2 regions of the Brevibacillus sp. SKDU10 genome follow, and region 2 is predicted to be linked to the other one. Evidence: riboswitches for the same ligand, from Rfam matches in the RefSeq annotation. Region 2 holds a riboswitch; the other holds the start of a gene.

Region 1 (9,524 bases), on a different contig from region 2:
AGAGCCCGTGCGATGGCTACACGTTGCTTTTGACCGCCGGACATCATAGGCGGCTTGTGTTCCATACGCTCTTTTAGACCTACGCTAATGAGCGCTTCTTCTGCACGTTTTTTGCGTTCGCTTGCCGAGATGCCTGCATAGAGCATGGGCAATTCTACATTGCGAATCGCAGAAATACGCGGCAATAGATTAAATGCCTGAAAGACGAACCCGATTTTTTGGTTTCGAAGATCAGCTTGTTGATTTTCGTTTAAGGTAGTGACCTCTACTCCGTCCAGTACATAAGAACCGGAAGAGGGGCGATCCAAGCAACCCAGCATGTTCATAAAGGTGGATTTACCAGAACCAGAGGGCCCCATGATTGCGACGAATTCCCCTTTATTAACGGTAAAATTAACTCCTTTTAGGATGGGTAGCTCAGAATCACCGTTCATAAAGGTCTTGCGAATATCAGTAACGGTTAGCATCTGTTTCCCTCCTTTTATACCGCTCCAGGTATGCCTGCTTCCATTGCCATTACAGGCATGCCTTCCATCAAATCAGCGGAAGGGCTGCTAATGACACTGTCTCCTTCATTCAGACCGCTTGTGATTTCTACATTCAAGTCACTTTCTGTACCGATTTGTACGGGGCGTTTTTTCGCCAGACCGTTTTCTACGACCCAGACAAAGGAACCGCTTGGATCATTCACAACCGCTTGGAAAGGGACAACAAGAATATTGTTTTTATTGGTGATCATAATATCCACATCGACATTAAAGCCAGGTTTTAGCACAGAGACAGCCTGATCCAACTCCAATGTGACATTTACTTTTGTTTTTCCTGTCGTTTCCCCTTTTTGAATCTTCGTAGCCAGCGGCGAAATACGGGTTACCGTAGCTGCTGCTTTTTCTTTGCCCATAGAAGTGCCGCTTACAAGTGCTTTTTGTCCGATTTGAATCTCTTTTACATCTGATTCGTTAATATCTGCTACTACTTGTAATTTTGACAGGTCACCCATCGTAATCATTTCTGTCCCCTTCATTACGGCTTGACCATTCTTAGCATCCACCTTTAAAACGGTACCGGAGAAAGGAGCCACCACGCTGGATTGAGAGCTTTGCTTCGTTAGCTCCGCTTTTTTTACCTGTAGCTGGTTAATCTGTGCTTGAACGGAAGCAATATCAGTGCTTTTTGGACCTTTTTTATTGAGGGCTAATTCGCTCTGGGACATTTTAAGAGATGATTGCGCTTGGGATAATGAGTCCTTAGCCTTGTCCAATTCAGTGGCAGGAGAAGCACCAGCCTCTACCAATTGTTTGGTACGGTTGTATTCCTTCTGAGCAGAGTCAACCTTTTCTTTCTCTTGACGAACGCGTTCTTCCTGTTGGGCAATCGTTTCAGGTTCTTTGCCTGATTTAACACGATTTAGTTCAGCATGCTGCGAGGCGATTTGCGCATCAATGGATGCAATTTCGCTTGATAGATCGGTTACATCAATACGAGCAATGACTTGATTTGCTGTAACATTGTCACCTTCCTGTACGTTAAATTGCAGCAAAGTCCCATTATTTGGGGAGAAAAGCGTAACCTCTTGCTTCGCCTTAACCATTCCTGATGCCATTACTTTGTTTTCAATGCTTCCTTTTACAACAGGAGTGACGGAAACAGGAAGGCCCGTTGCGTCGACAGCGGTCAATTTCAAATAACCATAGGCGCCGGCGACTAGTACTCCAGCTGCGATAACACCCCACCAACGTTTCTTCATAATAGCCTCCTTAAAAAATTTGTTTACAATGGATTTACGCATCAACTGCTAAATGGTTACAAAAATTTATGCTAATTTAGTAAAACTTTAAGGAATAACAATATTGTAATAATATTTAGAAGAGACTGATTTTTAAATTGACGTGATTCCGTTAAATTCTGCGTGATAGAATAGAGAGGATATCGCGTACAATAATAAACATAGTTTATTATTAGTTGTGCAACTTACGATTCAGGGGGTATTATCGTGACAAAAGCGATCCGTTTTAGTTATGACAAAGCATTGCCATTCGTTTCCGAACACGAAATGAAGCATTTAGAAGCGGCTGTAGGGCTAGCGCATCAACAATTACATGAGGGTACAGGTGCTGGTAGCGACTATCTAGGCTGGGTAGACCTACCGGATACATACGATAAAGAAGAATACGCACGTATTAAAGCGGCGGCAGAAAAAATCAAGGCTGATTCTGATGTATTGCTCGTTATTGGTATCGGAGGCTCCTATCTTGGAGCTAAGGCAGTAATTGATGTACTAGGGCATACATTCTATAACTCTTTAACAAAAGAACAGCGCAAAACACCTGAGATTTATTTCGTGGGTAATAATATTAGCCCTGTCTATTTGACTCACCTTATGCAGGTTATTGAAGGCAAGGAGGTTTCGGTCAACGTTATTTCTAAATCCGGAACCACTACAGAGCCAGCTATTGCTTTCCGTATTTTCCGCGAGTTCATGGAGAAAAAGTATGGCAAGGAAGAAGCCCGTAAACGCATTTACGCAACAACAGATAAAGCGCGCGGGGCTTTGAAGCAAGTAGCGAACGAAGAAGGTTATGAGAGCTTCGTTATTCCAGATAATGTTGGTGGACGCTTCTCTGTATTAACAGCAGTAGGATTGTTGCCTATCGCTGTATCAGGTGCAGATATCGATGCATTGATGAGTGGAGCGCAGGCGGCTCGTCAGCGCTATATGAATCCAGCTCTTGGAGAAAATGAATGCTATCAATATGCTGCTATCCGCAATTGCTTATTGCGCAAAGGGAAGCAGATTGAGATGCTAGTAAGCTATGAACCTCAATTCCATTATTTCAATGAATGGTGGAAGCAGTTGTTTGGAGAGTCTGAAGGGAAGGATGGTCGCGGAATCTTCCCGGCTGCTGCTGATTTCTCTGCTGATCTGCATTCTATGGGGCAATTTATCCAAGACGGCTCGCGTAATTTGTTTGAAACGGTGCTTTCCGTTGCTCAACCAGCTACTGACGTTGAAATCATGCAGGATGCCGCTAATTTAGATGGCTTGAACTTCCTTAGTGGAAAAGGCATGGATTTTGTTAACAAAAAAGCAATGGAAGGCACGATTTTAGCGCACATGGACGGCGGCGTTCCTAACCTTGTAGTTGAATTGCCTGAGCTATCAGCGTATCATATTGGTGAGCTTCTTTATTTCTTTGAAAAAGCATGCGGCATCAGCGGTTATCTGCTAGGTGTGAATCCATTTGATCAGCCTGGCGTAGAGGCTTATAAAGCGAACATGTTCGCACTTCTTGGTAAGCCAGGTTTTGAAAAGCAGAAGGCTGAGCTGGAGGCCCGCTTAAAAGGACAGTAAACCATGTATTTAACTGTAAAGGAAACAGCTGCTTATCTGGATATGCCTGAATGGTTTATACGAGAAAAGATAGCGGAGAGACGTATCCGTGCCGTCCATAATGGCGAGGACTACTTTATTAATAAGGAGCAGTTTACTCATCATATGGAGGAGCTAGAGAGACTGAAGGCTTTCGAAGAGGCGGAAAAATTCGAGCCAATTCCTGAAAGCTATGATTACAAGGACGAAGATTAATAATTTCACATTGATCTACTGGGGGAGTCCTAACTTGCAGGGCTGAGAGGACAGAGCGTGTCTGTTGACCCTTTTTACCTGATCCAGGTCATGCTGGCGAAGGGAAGTGGTTAGATTTGGTGTTGGTGATTTTCCCACTTTTCCTGCGCGGAGAAGTGGGTTTTTTCATTTCTTTGTGTAGAGAGCCAATCGATTCCCCACTCAGTAGATACGAGAAAGGGTGAAGAACAATGAAAAGCTGTTCAGACATCATTGTGATTGGCGGAGGAATTATTGGTTTGTCGATTGCCACGGAACTTGCTCAAGTAGGCATGACTGTTACTCTCATCGAAAAGGGAGTGTTTGGAGGGGAGGCATCCGTTGCAGCGGCGGGAATGCTTGCTCCTTTAAAGGAATTTACGAAGCCGGGGCCGCTTCTTGACATGGGAATACGTTCATTGCAGCTATACAAGAATTGGGTGCTTGAACTGAAGGAGGCTACCGGCATTGATTGCCAGCTATCTACAGCAGGCATTTTGACAGTAGCCATGAGCGATATGGAGGAGGAATGGTTGCAGGAGCGCTACCAGTGGCAAAAGTCTGAAGGTTATGATATCCGATTGTTGTCTGGGAAAGAAGTGCAAAAACACGAGCCGCATTTATCAAAAATGGTACGCCAAGCCATCTATTCTCCACACGAGGCTGACATTAATAACCGTTTGTTATTAGAAGCCCTAGTGATACAAGCCAAAAACCGAAATGTTCGTTTATTCCAAAATACTGCTGTAATCAGATTAAAGCATGCTGGAAGGAAAATGACTGGCGTTGTAACAGATAAAGGGGAGCTGGAAGCTAATCACGTGATTGTAGCAGCCGGGGCGTGGACTGCTGATATCTTACGTCAGGTGGGAGTGGATGTACCTGTCTATCCAGTAAGAGGACAAATCGCGGCGGTTGATTCGAATCATTTGCCTCTTTCCCATGTAGTCTTTGGAAAAAATGGCTATCTAGTGCCTAAGCAGGATAGACGAATTATTGTTGGAGCTACAGAAGATTTAGCCGGCTTTGACCGCTCTTCCACTGTTTATGGTGTATCGAAAGTATTAACGGGGGCAATGTCAATTGTACCAGCGATTTCGGAAGCTCCATTTTTACAGGCTTGGGCAGGATTACGGCCTGCCACGGCTGATGGACATCCTATTTTAGGGCCAGTGCCAAACTGGAGTGGGCTAACGCTAGCCTGCGGACATTACCGGAATGGAATCCTGTTAGCACCGATTACGGCGAAGCTGATCGCTGAATATGTCAGTTCAAATGAAACAGAGCATATGAATCCTTTCTTGCCTAATAGGTTCAGTCTTGTTTCGTACGAGGAAAAATGAGGAGAAGGCGCTCACCCTTTTCATAAAGAATGGGAGTTTGAGGAAGGTTAACAAAAAAAGGAGATGATCGCAGATGAAGCAATGGAAAAATAGATGGCAGCATATGGCGATAGTTGCTTTTACTGTGCTTCTGTTTCCTGTATCTACCTCTTCAGATATCGCATGGGCTCAACTACCATCTCCTGTACCTTCCGAACCGATACAAGGAGCTCTTATTTTGACGATGAATCCCCATGTAATGAAAGCAATCACTCACTACTATGGTTATCCACGAGCCTATGATCTATCCTCAGCCAAGGTAATAGGTGTCTCTCGTCTAACCAATCAGCCTCATTCCTACGAAGCTGTTTTTCAGGTGAAAACCTATGAGGGAAATCATTCACCGCCTTTTGCGATTGAAACGATTAAGCTAGCGGTACACCCAAACGGGGTACAATTGACTGGATATTCTCATCAAGGCGACGAGTGGGAGGAAAAGCGCAAGGCGGAGGAGCAACAGGTACAAAAGGAGTTTGAGGAGTACTTTCAAATGAAACTAGCTGGCTATCAGCAAATCGGATATTACCAAATTGCTCACCAATATCGCGATGAGCCTGATAATGCCTTACTCTTGCTGAATCAGGAATTGCTTTCCCAAAAAGAAGCGATTCAAAAGCAAGTTTATCTATTGCCTATGACCTTTCTTGGTAAACGGGACGGCTACATCTTGTATAAGCGACCAGATGGGCGGCAGATCGTCTATTTCCTGCTTAAGGAGCTAGGGACCTGGAAATTGGATAAGATGAAGCATGTACCTGGTAAGGAAGTTTCGAAAGTCAGCTTGGCATTCGTATAGAATAGCTAAAAAGCCGTCAGTCAACTTGAAATGCTGACGGCTTTTGGAGTGTAAAAACCAGTTTTCATTTATGACTTCTTAGGAAGAAGCGCCGTCCAAAAAGTGTCATTCTCATATCCGAGGCGCCAAATTGCAAAGCCAGCCAGCTTGTACTTTATAGCCAAGCTACGTTTAGCGGCGATACTATATTCATTCTCATACCAGAGGGTATGCCAAACACCATTTTTCATATAGTGCAGATAGGGCGATTTATATGTATCATGCCATGCTGGAACGGCTTGATTTTCCTTTATGATGGCAGGTATATTGCGAAAGCTGACAGCCCTTTTTTTCTCGGTGCTCCACTCGTAGCCATAGCTTGGAATACCCATTAATAGCTTATAGGCTGGTACTTGAGAAACACTATAGCGTACAACATCCTCCACCCAATTGTAGGAGGCAACTGGACCTTCCTCTGACCAAGTTCCATGCTCATCATACGTCATTAGTTGAAGATAGTCGGCCTTGGCACCCAGTGCCTTTAAATCAAAGCCATATACCCAGAAGATAGCAGGGTCATCGTTTGTTTTGGCAGGCACAGAGACGATTAATTGCTTTTTAATCGCATGAAGCTGGTCTGCTAAGCTTCCAACGAACGAGGAATAGGCCTGACGATCTTCGGCCGGAACATTTTCAAAATCAAGATTAGCACCTGACAATTGATTTTGCTGTACGGTGGTAAGGACTTGCTGGATAAAACGCGCTTTATAGTCCTTGTTGGTCAGGATCGAATGGACGATTTCCTTATCAAATAATTTTTTCCCATGATTCGTAATGACTAAAAAGCTACCCTTTTTTGTGTCTTTCGTTAACTGTAACGCTGTTTTAGGCAGGGCTCCTACCAAATAGCCTTCCTTGGTAGCATTATAGTTAAAGAAGGCGACGTCAGAGATTCTATCCTGGTAATGATGCAGGGAGGTATAGGCGGCTAGATCACCTGGATAATTTTCGGCATAATAGCTAACTACCTTTTGTGTAGCCGTTACCTTTTGTGTAGCCGTTACCTTTGGAGTTGCCGATACATTTGAGCCAGTGGCTGCTTCTAGCTGGCTTCCTCCGAGCGTAATTGAAAGTAGCGATAGTGTTAGCAAGATTCGTTTCACAAAAATAAAATTCCTTTCCAAGTAGGTACATGTTGTAAAATGATAGATTTCTTCTTGTATTTCCCTTTCGACACAGGGCATTGGATTCCTTTAAAAGCTACTGGTGGTAAATGATGGATGTTAACTAAATCAAATCGATTTGGAGAAGGCTATACGGATAAGAAGAAAGAAAAGGGGTAGCTTCGATGAAACAAATAGCAAGTCAAATTGAAGGGAAACAAGCGACATACGGTGATCTTATGGAGACGTTGGGGAAAGAAGGCTTTACTTTGTCCAATTGGGAGTATAGAAGTGGCTTTTTGGACCGCAAGCTCGATGATAAAGGCATGGTTTTCTTACGTTTACCTGTACAGGTAGTGAGCGGCGAGCTGGATCAACCTGAAGCTGTTTTACGCTTTGAACAACCATTTGTCCTGAAGCATATCTATCAAACCGGCTCTGATGATGATATTGATTATGCAGCCGCTTCGGTCGTTTCCTCCATGTTTAATCAGTTTCAAGAGCCCATTCATAAAGATGCGGATATTGAATCGACATACATTATACAGGCTGAAGAACTGTTGAACAGATTAGAGCAGACGATATTTGCGGGAGAATGAGGAAAAGAGAAATCCTCGACCTTTTGTAAAATAGTTGCTAACTCATTTGCTGATAGCTACTTGCAATAGTATGATGAATATGAAATCAAGGTTATCGCAAAAGAGAAAGGATTTTAACGAAATGAAAATCGCAACGGTTTTACGTAATGATGATCATACACGCCAGGTGGATATAAGATTGCGTGAAAAGCTGGCTGCTTCCACTTCGCGTTCCTATCGTTTTTTAGATGCCAATAGTCAAGAAAAACCGGATATGGTTTTGTCTATTGGAGGTGACGGAACCATGCTGGAAGCTGTTCATCAATATGGATTTGAGCCGCATTATATTGGGATTCATACGGGCCATTTGGGATTTTATGCGGACTGGCATCCTGATCAATTGGATGAATTTGCTGAGGCCTTGGAACAGGTAGATCCTTTAATAGCCGAATATCCAACTGTTTCCTGCCAAATTCGCACCAAGGATGGACAACTATTGGAGAAGTGGGCACTAAATGAGCTAGTCATTCGCAATGCCAGCCTTTCTTCCTTGGTAGTCTCCGTTTTTATTAATGGGGAAGAATTTGAACATTTTCGCGGAGACGGTCTTATTATTTCATCGCCTTCAGGTAGCACTGCTTATAATAAAGCGGTGGATGGTGCCTTGCTACATCCTTCCCTAGAGGCAATCCAGCTAGCAGAAATTGCTTCCATCAATAATCAATCCTATCGGACGATAAACAGCGCACTAGTTTTACCTAAGCACCATCAGGTAGAGCTGATTATTATGAATCCTGAAATCATGCTTGGCATGGATCGAGAGCAGGGCGTTTGGAAAAATGTTGATTCAATCACCTGTCGTGTCGGTCCTCAAAAGGTCAAATTTGCTCGATACAAGCGTCTAACCTTTTGGGATCGTGTGCGTAAAGCTTTTATTCATGGTTAATATTTCAAAAAATTGGTTTTTGGTCTTTACAAGTTCCCCTTCTTTGCCGATATAATTATAAGAGATATCAATTTCATTTACGTTAAAGATAATTAGAGGATGGGTGAACGAATGAGAAAGAATAGGTTTTATAAGATATTTGGATTGGGTTTAGCTATTTGTATGGCTTTTGGCATGCCGACTACTTCCGTTTTGGAAGCCGCTACTAAGTCTGCAACCAAGCCTGCCGAGAAGGTTCTGTCTTCTTTGAAGATTTCAGCCAATACTTTGGCGCTTGAAGCCGGGAACACTAAATCACTTACTTTAAGTGCGCAATATACAGACAAAAAAACTGCTTCTGTCACTTCCAAGGCAGCATGGAGTACGTCAAACAGCTCGGTAGCAACGGTTACTAACGGTAGAGTAAAAGCTGTAGGAGCGGGAACAGCGGTAATTACAGCCAGCTATATGGGCAAATCAATTACCACGTCTGTAACGGTATCTAAAAAGCTAAAAACATTGGAAGTAAGCTCGAAAAAAGTGGATTTGCTTCGAAATGATTCGAAAAAAGTTTCTGTGACAGCTGTTTATACGGATTCCTCCAAGGAAAATGTTACAGATAAAGTAACTTGGCAGGTAAAAGGTAATGCAGTTACTGTTGATAAAGGATTAATTAAACCAAAAGAAGCGGGTTCAGCTACTGTAACAGCAAGCTTTGGTAACAAAAAGGCAACTGTAAGCGTACAAGTCGACCAAATGAATAAATTAGTGGTTACGACACAGCAGCTACACCTGTTCAAAGACGATGATGATTTTGAGATAAAAGCTACTGCTATCTACAAAGCAGGATCAAACGAGGATGTTACCTCTAAAGCAACATGGACAAGCAATAATACGGATATCGTGACAGTTAAAAACGGAAAAATTATTCCGCGCAAGGCCGGTAAAGCAATTGTTAAGGTGAAATTCGGTAACAAGAACGTAAACATTACAGTGAATGTTTACTAAGAAGAGCATCTCGATAAAGTAAAAAAGAATCCCCTTTACATTACCTGTGTGAGTAGCATAACGGTAAGCGGTAAAGGGGATTTTTCATG
Region 2 (9,524 bases):
TTACCAAACGCATGGATGGTATACTAAGAATAGGCATGTGAGTAGATTAAAACAAATAACCTCGGCGAGCTTGATAGCCGAGGTTTTGCTTTGTTCATATGCAATGTAAGGAGGTTTTTCATATGGTACGTGTGTTATTTGTTTGTCTAGGCAACATTTGTCGATCACCCATGGCAGAGGCAGTTTTTCGTCATCAAGTACAACTCGCCGGACTAGAGGAATTCATTGAAATTGATTCAGCAGCGATTGGCAGTTGGCACGTTGGAAACCCTCCACATGAAGGGACTCAACTAGTATTAACGAAGCATAACATTCGTTTTGATACTATTTTTGCTAGACAAATTCGTTCTGCTGATTTTCAACAATTTGACTATATTGTATGCATGGACAATTCCAATGTAGAAAAATTGTGTGCTTTTGCTCCAGATGCTAAAAATGTTACCAAACTGATGGATTATGCTCCCGCTTATAAGGAAACAGAAGTCGAAGATCCCTATTTTACAGGTAGATTTGATTATGTGTACGAGTTAGTCGAAGCAGGTTCGGTTGGTTTAATCAATCATATTCGTGACAAACACGATTTATCTTAACAAAGCAAGCCTATGTCTTTATTCGTTTGTTTAGTTTTAAAAAAAGCAGCCACTCCTAGAAAACGAGTAGCTGCTTTTCTATTTAAGAAGGTTCCCCCTGCTATTCCCCTGTTTAATTCATTTCTAGGGCAAGACAATATGTTCAAAATAAGCAGGTGAAAATTCCTCTTTATATGTTCTGCCAGTTAGCACCAAATTGTCTAGTTGTTCCCTCAGCTTTTGTAGTTTGGTTTTTTCTAGAGCTAAATTAATAAGGGTAGCTCTGGCAATCTGACGTAATATCTGTATTTCTTCTTTGATTGTATTACCTAAATCCTTACCGCTATGAACCACTTCAGAACGATGGTTGTAGGAGTTTTTAATAAAATTGGCAATCCTAATCCTTTCTTCAGGTGTTTGCCCCAGATAATAAGCAATTCTTGTTCGCACCTTGTACGTAATCTCTCCCTTTTTACCATCTGGTACAAACAAAGACTCCAAAGCAATCCATAAATCTAACAACTCATCCTCCAACGATTTCTTTTCTAAAGCTAATAAATATCTGCGATACGGAACGGTTGGAAACGAGATATCTGCATTCATTAGACGCTTGAACAATCCCTCTATTTGATCGGTATATATAAACTTAGGACCATCTAATGAGCGTTTTAAATAATTAATCCCATACCGATTTTCTTCCATTGTTAATAGATAAGGGATCGAACAAACCCCTTCTCCATTCGCCATGTTTAAGCGATTCTCTATTTCAGCTATAAAAGGACGATCCTCTTTTACTTTTAAGGTAGGATACTCTGCATAGAGAAACAATGAGTTTGGTTTTACCTTTTCTTCAAAATGAAGCCGATTCTCGTTCATCTGTGGACGCAAGCGCTCATGACAAATCTTATACAAGGGCTCAAAGCCGGATACCAGAAAGAAATCCTCACTTAGCTGTATGCGAAGTGGTTTATCTGTTATGGTATTAAATACGGGTGCAATCAAGGTTGGCATGATGATCCCTCCATTCGCCACGGCTTTATAGGTTATGACTCTTATAAAGGCTTCTGGCCGTTTTTACTTAGATGCTGATCCTTGTTCCTGACTCAAACGCTTAATGATATTTTCATTCTCAATCATATCCTCTTGCTTGTCCGCATACAACAATCCATAATGGGTTAGCATAGTGGAAATTTGATTATTGTCCGTTAGAATGACATGCAGAACAGCTTTATTTTTGAAATCATAATACTCCAGAACTCTTCCTAGGTCGCGTGTTGGCGCTCCATATACCTTTTTGATATCTTCTAGGGTTAGTTGCTTTTTAGACTCAAGATTTTTCATCAAATCTCCGCGTTTTAACATCACTTGGGCAGCTACTAATGTAGGGTCAGCCGTTTTGGTAAAATATAAGGGGTAGGCCTTATTCCATTTTGCCCCTGTTAATGGATTGATCTTGATAAAAGCTACTTCTTGCTCTACTTCTGGATTTGGTCCATTCTCTGATTTTAAATTGGTACGAAAATTACTTTTAATGGTCTTTTTTTCTACAGCAGGTCCATATATTTTTTCCATCTGAGCTAGTGTCGTTTTCCCAATCATAGCTTGCTCTGTAAACTTGAGCTCCGCTGTGAGATCTATCTGATTAACCTTTATATCTTGGGCTTGTTCAATAGGCGTCGTATTTGATTGATTTCCACTACAGCCTGTTACAAGTAATAAGCTAGCGAGCACTGCCATAAACATCGATCTTTTTTTCATAAAAATCTGTCCTCTCCTGTTTAACTATAATTCACAGCGTTACAAACACTTCCCAATGCATGTGATACCAATTTCCCTCCCATACTAATCACGAAGGAGCTGATAAGGATGGCAAAAGATGATTTCTTAGTAGAAAATCCGCATCAAACATATAATAACCAATTTCAAGGCTTAGAACAAACCGGGGAACCTTTGCCAGGAACCAAAAAGGTAAAGCAAAAGAATCATTCCCGTCAAGTTAAAACACGCGAAGGATAACCCTCTGCTTAACAAACCGCCTGTCCCTGGCCGGATTGGCGGTTTTGTTTATTTTTCCCACACATAACGTTCCATCAGTCCTATTGACCCACATTTTTCCATATGATATGGTAGAAGGGCAACTACATATGGATACGGGAGCTTGGATGAAGCCAGGCTGAGAGGGTGGAGAACTCTGCTACCGACCGTGAAACCTGATCTGGATAATGCCAGCGTAGGAAACGATCCCATACGAATGACTTCGTTTATTTCAGCATGTTTATTTTGTATGGATAAGAGCCGTCAGCCTTTGCTGTATGGCTCTTTTTAGTTTGTCGCTCCTACCGTCCCTAGCTAGTTGCCAAATGATGTTGGGAGGTATAGCAATGTCTATTTTATCAACTCCGTCTTTTTTTCCAGCAAGTCGCAAGAGATATGTGACAGGCTCAAGGCCTGATCTACTGGTTCCGTTTCGTGAAATTATGCTTTCTCCTACTGTTGATCAGCAAGGACGCGTTACTCCAAATGCTCCTTTGCAAGTGTATGATACGAGCGGACCCTACACAGATGAAACACTGTTTGAAACGATTGATCTAAGCAAAGGTCTTGCACCACTCCGCTCTCCTTGGATTTTAGAACGCAATGACACAGAAACATACGGGGCCTCCAAAAATCTTGCCCCTACAAAATCAAAGGATGCTAACTCGCTTCCTGTTCAAGAATTTGAAAATCGTCCACCTCTGCGAGCACGTAGAGGAAAACGCGTCACTCAGCTTCATTATGCACGTAAAGGCATCATTACACCTGAAATGGAATTCGCAGCGATACGTGAGGGAATAAAGCCAGAGGTAGTACGTCAAGAAATTGCCAGTGGACGCGCCATATTGCCAGCTAATATAAATCACCCCGAGCTAGAGCCTATGCTTATTGGCAAGCAATTTTTGGTAAAAATAAACGCTAATATTGGAAATTCGGCTGTTCTTTCCTCCATAGAAGATGAAGTTGAAAAAATGGTCTGGGCAATTCGCTGGGGAGCGGATACCATAATGGATTTATCGACCGGTAAAAATATTCACACGACACGTGAATGGATTTTACGGAATGCTCCTGTACCAGTCGGAACTGTACCATTGTATCAAGCTTTGGAGAAAGCGGGAGGACAACCAGAGAATTTATCCTGGGAATTATACCGGGATACGTTAATCGAGCAAGCAGAACAAGGTGTGGACTACTTCACAGTGCATGCTGGACTCTTGCTTCGTTACATCCCTCTTACCATGAATCGTGTGACAGGAATCGTTTCGCGAGGAGGTTCCATTATGGCCTCTTGGTGTCTTACCTATCATCAGGAGAATTTCTTGTATACACATTTCCGTGAGATTTGTGAAATTGCAAGTGCTTACGATATCTCACTCTCCTTAGGGGATGGTCTGCGGCCGGGGTCCATTGCGGATGCCAATGATGCTGCTCAAATGGCGGAATTGGAAACCTTGGGTGAACTAACGAAAATGGCCTGGGAGTATGATGTTCAGGTCATGATCGAAGGGCCGGGACATGTTCCCATGCACAAGATTAAAGAAAACGTAGACATTCAGCAGGATATTTGTCAGGAGGCTCCCTTCTATACGTTAGGGCCGCTTACAACTGATATTGCCCCCGGATATGATCACATTACCTCTGCCATTGGTGCTGCTATGATTGGCTGGTTTGGTACTGCGATGCTATGCTATGTAACGCCGAAAGAACATTTAGGACTGCCTAATAAGCATGATGTAAAAGAAGGGGTCATCGCCTATAAAATCGCAGCGCATGCCGCCGATCTAGCAAAAGGTCATCCCCTTGCTCAAGCATGGGATGATGCGATGTCAAAAGCACGATTTGAATTTCGCTGGCACGATCAATTTCATTTATCATTAGATCCCGAGCGAGCACGCGATTATCATGATGAAGCTCTTCCCGCTGAACCAGCTAAAACAGCGCATTTTTGCTCGATGTGTGGACCGAAATTTTGCAGCATGAAAATTAGTCATGAATTAAAAGGAATGGTTGATAACAGTCAATTGTCGGATAAAAGTACACCAAGTCTTGAAGATTCTCTCATTGAAACAGGGCTTTCTCAAAAGGCAGAAGAGTTTAAACGCTCTGGCTCTAAAATGTATACCTGAGCTCTTTTATTAGCTTGTAATACTCGGTATGTTTGTACACACTCTTATCTTTTTCTTGCAAGCTAATATAACCTTCTTTTACGAGTAAAGAAAAAAGGTTGCTGGTCTATTCCAGCAACCCTTTTCTATAGAGAATAATTATTTTACCACTACGTGGATCGGACGACCAAGCGCCATTTCTGCAGCTTCCAATGTTACTTCGCCCAAAGTTGGGTGAGCATGGATAGTTAGCTCGATATCTTCCAATGTAGCACCCATCTCAATAGCCAAAGCTACTTCAGATACGATGTTAGAAGCATCTTCCCCAACGAATTGTGCACCTAGAACTACTCCTGTTTCTTTGTCAGCAATGATTTTTGCAAATCCTTCGCCGGCATTAACAGATAGAGCACGTCCGTTAGCAGCATAAGGGAAACGACCTACAACTACATCTAGACCTTGTTCTTTTGCTTCTCTTTCAGAGATACCCACACTGGACATTTCTGGATCGGAGAATACAACAGAAGGAATGCACTTGTAATCCACTTCAGCCGCATGTCCCGCAATTGCCTCAGCAGCCACTTTACCTTCATAAGAAGCTTTGTGAGCTAGCGCAAGACCTGGAACAATGTCACCAATCGCGAAGATGTGTGGTAGACTTGTACGACCTTGTTTATCTACTTCGATCAATCCGCGCTCGTTCATTTTCACGCCGATCGCTTCAAGACCGATATCATTTGTGTTAGGCTTACGGCCAACAGTAACTAGTACGTAATCAGCTTCAAAGGACATTTCTTCTCCTTTTACTTCTGCTTTTACGACTACACCGTTTTCTGATTCTTCCACGCCTTTTGCAAGAGCTTTGGTATGAATTTTCACGTTGTGTTTTTTCAAACGACGTTCAACTAGACGAGTCATGTCTTGTTCAAATCCAGGTAGGATATGGTCTGCACCCTCAAGGATTGTAAGTTCTGTACCAAATTTAGCAAGAACTGTACCTAGCTCAACCCCGATGTATCCACCACCGATAACTACCATGCGTTTTGGAATTTCGCCAAGACTTAATACCTCAGTAGAGGACAATACTCGCTTGCTCCATTTAAACGCTGGAAGTTCGAACGGACGAGAACCGGTCGCGATAATCGCATTGTTGAACTTGAATTTAAGGGACTCATTATCGTTATAAACGCTGATTTCATTCTCAGACAAGAAGAACGCTTCCCCAGAAACTAGACGTATTTTGTTTCCTTTGAACAAGGAAGCAACCCCGCCAGTCAATTGTTTCACGATGCCGCTTTTCCATTCTTGTACTTTAGCATAGTCAACTTTTACGTTTTCCATGGTAATACCCATGCTAGCACCATGCTGTGCATTTTCATAAACGTGAGAAGCGTGGATAAGGGCTTTTGATGGGATACAACCCACGTTCAAGCATACGCCACCTACGTTACCACGTTCTACTACAACTACGCTTTTCCCCAATTGAGCTGCGCGGATTGCTGCGACATAACCACCAGGACCTGCCCCGATGACTACTACGTCAATTTCTTCTACGAATTCTCCTACTACCATGTTGTTATCCCTCCATAACCAATAGTGTTGGGTTCTCCAGAAGCTTTTTGATATAGTTCATGAAACGTTGCGCTGGATCTCCATCGATTAGACGGTGGTCAAAGCTTAGAGACAACGCTAAGACTGGTGCAACAACAATCTCACCGTTTTTCACTACTGGTTTCTCTTCAATGCGACCTACACCCAAAATAGCTACTTCAGGATGGTTGATCACTGGAGTGAAGAACATTCCACCAGCAGAACCGATGTTTGTGATGCTGAAAGTAGAACCTTTCATTTCATCGGCAGATGCTTTACGGTCACGAGCTTTACCAGCTAATTCGTTAATCTCAGCAGAGATTTCGAAGATGGATTTACGATCTGCGCCTTTAACTACAGGTACGAGCAAGCCGTCTTCTGTAGATGTTGCAATACCAATATTATAGTACTTTTTGAAGATGATTTCTTGTGTTTCATCATCCATAGAAGTGTTAAGGATTGGGAATTTTTTCAAACCAGCCACTACTGCTTTTACAATGAATGGAAGGTAAGTTAATTTAATTCCTTGTTCCATAGCTAGTGGTTTACCTTCTTTACGTAGGTTAACCAAGCCAGTAACGTCTACTTCGTCAAACAAAGTAACGTGTGGAGCTGTGTATTTAGATTTAACCATTGCTTTAGAAATAGCTTTACGGATACCTTTCAAAGGTACGCGCTCTTCTAATTCGAAAGCTTGTGGAGCGTAGTGTTGTGTAGGTGTTGCTGCTGCTGCTTGAGAAGCAGTTGGTGCTGCTGCTGCTTGCGGTGCTGCTGCTTGAGCAGGTGCTGTAGCGCCACCAGCAAGATATGCATCTACATCAGCTTTGGTAATTCGACCAACTTTACCGCCTGTACCTGGTACAAGCGCCAAATCGATGTTCTTTTCACGAGCGTATTTACGCACGGAAGGAGTAGCAAGTACATGCTTGCGATCAATTGGAGCTCCGCCTTGAGCAACAGCTGGTGCTGCAGCCGCCGCTGGTGCTTCAGTAGCTTTAGGAGCTTCTTGAGCAGGTGCTGCGCTTTCGCCACCATGTCCATGATCTGCACCTTCAGGCAATGCACCTTCTACTTCAATAACACATAGTGTGTCACCTACTGTAGAAACAGTACCTTCACTCACATTGATCTCAAGTACTTTACCTGCAACAGGAGATGGTAGTTCTACCATGGATTTATCATTTTGTACTTCTAGGATAACTTGATCCTCTTCAATTGTATCTCCCACAGCTACATGCCACTTTGCAATTTCACCTTCGTGGATACCTTCACCAGTTTCTGGCAATTTATATTCAAATCGTGCCACTATAATTCCCTCCTATCGATTTCGAGAAAGAAGGCGGAAAGCTTACTTTCCGCCATTGATTATACGAATCTTAGAACTCCAATACGCGGTTCACGCCGTCAATAACACCTTTTACATCAGGCAACCAAGCATCTTCTGCTTGTGCAAACGGGAACACGGAATCTGGAGGTGCGATACGAAGAACAGGCGCTTCTAGATGTAAGATAGCTTTTTCGTTGATTTGCGCGATGATTTCAGCAGCGACACCGGCAGTGCGTTGTGCTTCTTGCACAACGATTGCACGATTTGTTTTTTGTACGGAAGCAAGGATTGTTTCCATATCTAATGGAGATAAGGTGCGCAAGTCGATAACTTCAACGCTTTTACCTTGTTTTTCTAATTCTTCGGCAGCTTTCATGCTTGTTTGAACCATTGCACCGTAAGTGATGATCGTTACATCTGTACCCTCACGAACGATGTTTGCTTTACCCAATGGAATTGTATATTCGCCTTCTGGTACTTCTTGACGGAAGGAACGATATAGTTTCATATGCTCAAGGAAGATTACCGGATCGTTATCGCGAATCGCGGAGATCAATAGACCTTTTGCATCGTAAGGATTAGATGGGATTACTACTTTCACACCTGGTGTTTGAAGGAAGATACCTTCTAGTGAGTCAGAATGCAACTCAGGGGTTTTTACGCCTCCACCAAATGGAGAGCGGAATACGATTGGGCTAGTGAATTTTCCACCAGAACGGTAACGCATGCGAGCAGCTTGAGTTGCGATCGCATCAATTGTTTCAAAAACGAAACCAAAGAATTGAATCTCAACAACTGGACGGAATCCGTTGATACCAAGACCTACTGCCAATCCACCAAATCCAGATTCAGCTAGAGGTGTATCAAATACGCGATCTTCGCCAAACTCTTTTTGCAGATTTTCTGTTGCACGGAATACACCGCCATTATTACCCACGTCTTCCCCAAATACTAGAACTTGAGGGTCGCGTGCCAATTCAATACGCATCGCATCAGTAATGGCTTGAATCATTGTCAAATTTGCCATGGCTTACTTCGACTCCTTTGCCAGATATTCTGCTTTTTGTTCTTCTAGGTGTGGAGGCAAAGTCTCGAACATCACATCAATAAGCTCAGAAACTTTCATTTTTGCTGTTTCGTCAGCTTTCTTGATTTGCTCAGCAACATGGGCTTTTGCCTCTTCGATTACTGCCTCTTCATCTTGCTCGCTCCATAGTCCTTTTGCTTCTAGGAATTTACGGAAACGAATTAATGGATCTTTTTGTTCCCATTCGGATTGCTCTTCACCAGTACGGTAACGAGTTGGATCATCACCAGACATGGAGTGAGGACCGAAACGGTATGTAAGAGCTTCGATCAATGTAGCTCCTCCACCGTTAATGCCGCGTTCTCTTGCAACTTGTGTTGCTTTTACAACTGCAAGAACGTCCATACCATCAATGCGAGCGCTAGAAATACCAGCTGCTACGGATTTAACAGCGATGTTTTCGGATTTTGTTTGCTTAGCAAACGGCAGGGAGATTGCGTAACCATTGTTTTGGTTAAAGAAGATAACTGGTAGGTTGTATACACCAGCATAGTTCATAGCTTCATAGAAGTCACCTTGAGAAGTTGCACCATCACCGAAGTAGTTGATTGCTACTTTCTTTTCTCCGCGAAGCTTAAAGCCCATTGCTACACCAGTAGCTTGTGTACATTGTGCCGCAATGATAATTTGTGGCATCAATACGTTTACACCGTCAGGGTAACGTCCACCTTCGATGTGACCGCGGGACCACAAGAATACTTGGTACATAGGAACACCATGCCATACCATTTGTGGAAGGTCACGGTAGCTTGGTAGGATAAAGTCTTCTTTGCTCAAAGCAAATTCAGAACCTACCATAGTAGCCTCTTGCC

Evidence for each region. A riboswitch is a leader RNA that binds a small molecule or an ion and turns the genes downstream of it on or off. The one in region 2 is predicted to bind thiamine pyrophosphate.
Region 1: another riboswitch for thiamine pyrophosphate. It lies ahead of thiO (glycine oxidase ThiO); the one in region 2 lies ahead of thiC (phosphomethylpyrimidine synthase ThiC).

The regions. Positions count from the first base shown of each region.
Region 1 covers NZ_LSSO01000186.1:81,100-90,623, reverse strand. Annotated here, with positions in the region: partial or broken gene AYJ08_RS18240 (ABC transporter ATP-binding protein) at 1-467, opposite strand, end outside; gene AYJ08_RS18235 (efflux RND transporter periplasmic adaptor subunit) at 482-1,747, opposite strand; gene AYJ08_RS18230 (glucose-6-phosphate isomerase) at 1,994-3,352, shown strand; gene AYJ08_RS18225 (excisionase family DNA-binding protein) at 3,356-3,586, shown strand; TPP riboswitch at 3,597-3,708, shown strand; gene thiO (glycine oxidase ThiO) at 3,817-4,947, shown strand; gene AYJ08_RS18215 (DUF3888 domain-containing protein) at 5,021-5,782, shown strand; gene AYJ08_RS18210 (glycosyl hydrolase family 18 protein) at 5,851-6,924, opposite strand; gene AYJ08_RS18205 (YugN family protein) at 7,110-7,523, shown strand; gene AYJ08_RS18200 (NAD kinase) at 7,645-8,448, shown strand; gene AYJ08_RS18195 (Ig-like domain-containing protein) at 8,560-9,435, shown strand.
Region 2 covers NZ_LSSO01000009.1:2,028-11,551, reverse strand. Annotated here, with positions in the region: gene AYJ08_RS01390 (phosphodiester glycosidase family protein) at 1-27, shown strand, start outside; gene AYJ08_RS01385 (low molecular weight protein-tyrosine-phosphatase) at 123-590, shown strand; gene AYJ08_RS01380 (HEPN domain-containing protein) at 714-1,580, opposite strand; gene AYJ08_RS01375 (peptidylprolyl isomerase) at 1,644-2,327, opposite strand; gene AYJ08_RS01370 (small acid-soluble spore protein P) at 2,436-2,585, shown strand; TPP riboswitch at 2,710-2,826, shown strand; gene thiC (phosphomethylpyrimidine synthase ThiC) at 2,951-4,729, shown strand; gene lpdA (dihydrolipoyl dehydrogenase) at 4,868-6,280, opposite strand; gene AYJ08_RS01355 (dihydrolipoamide acetyltransferase family protein) at 6,285-7,604, opposite strand; gene AYJ08_RS01350 (alpha-ketoacid dehydrogenase subunit beta) at 7,675-8,652, opposite strand; gene pdhA (pyruvate dehydrogenase (acetyl-transferring) E1 component subunit alpha) at 8,656-9,524, opposite strand, start outside.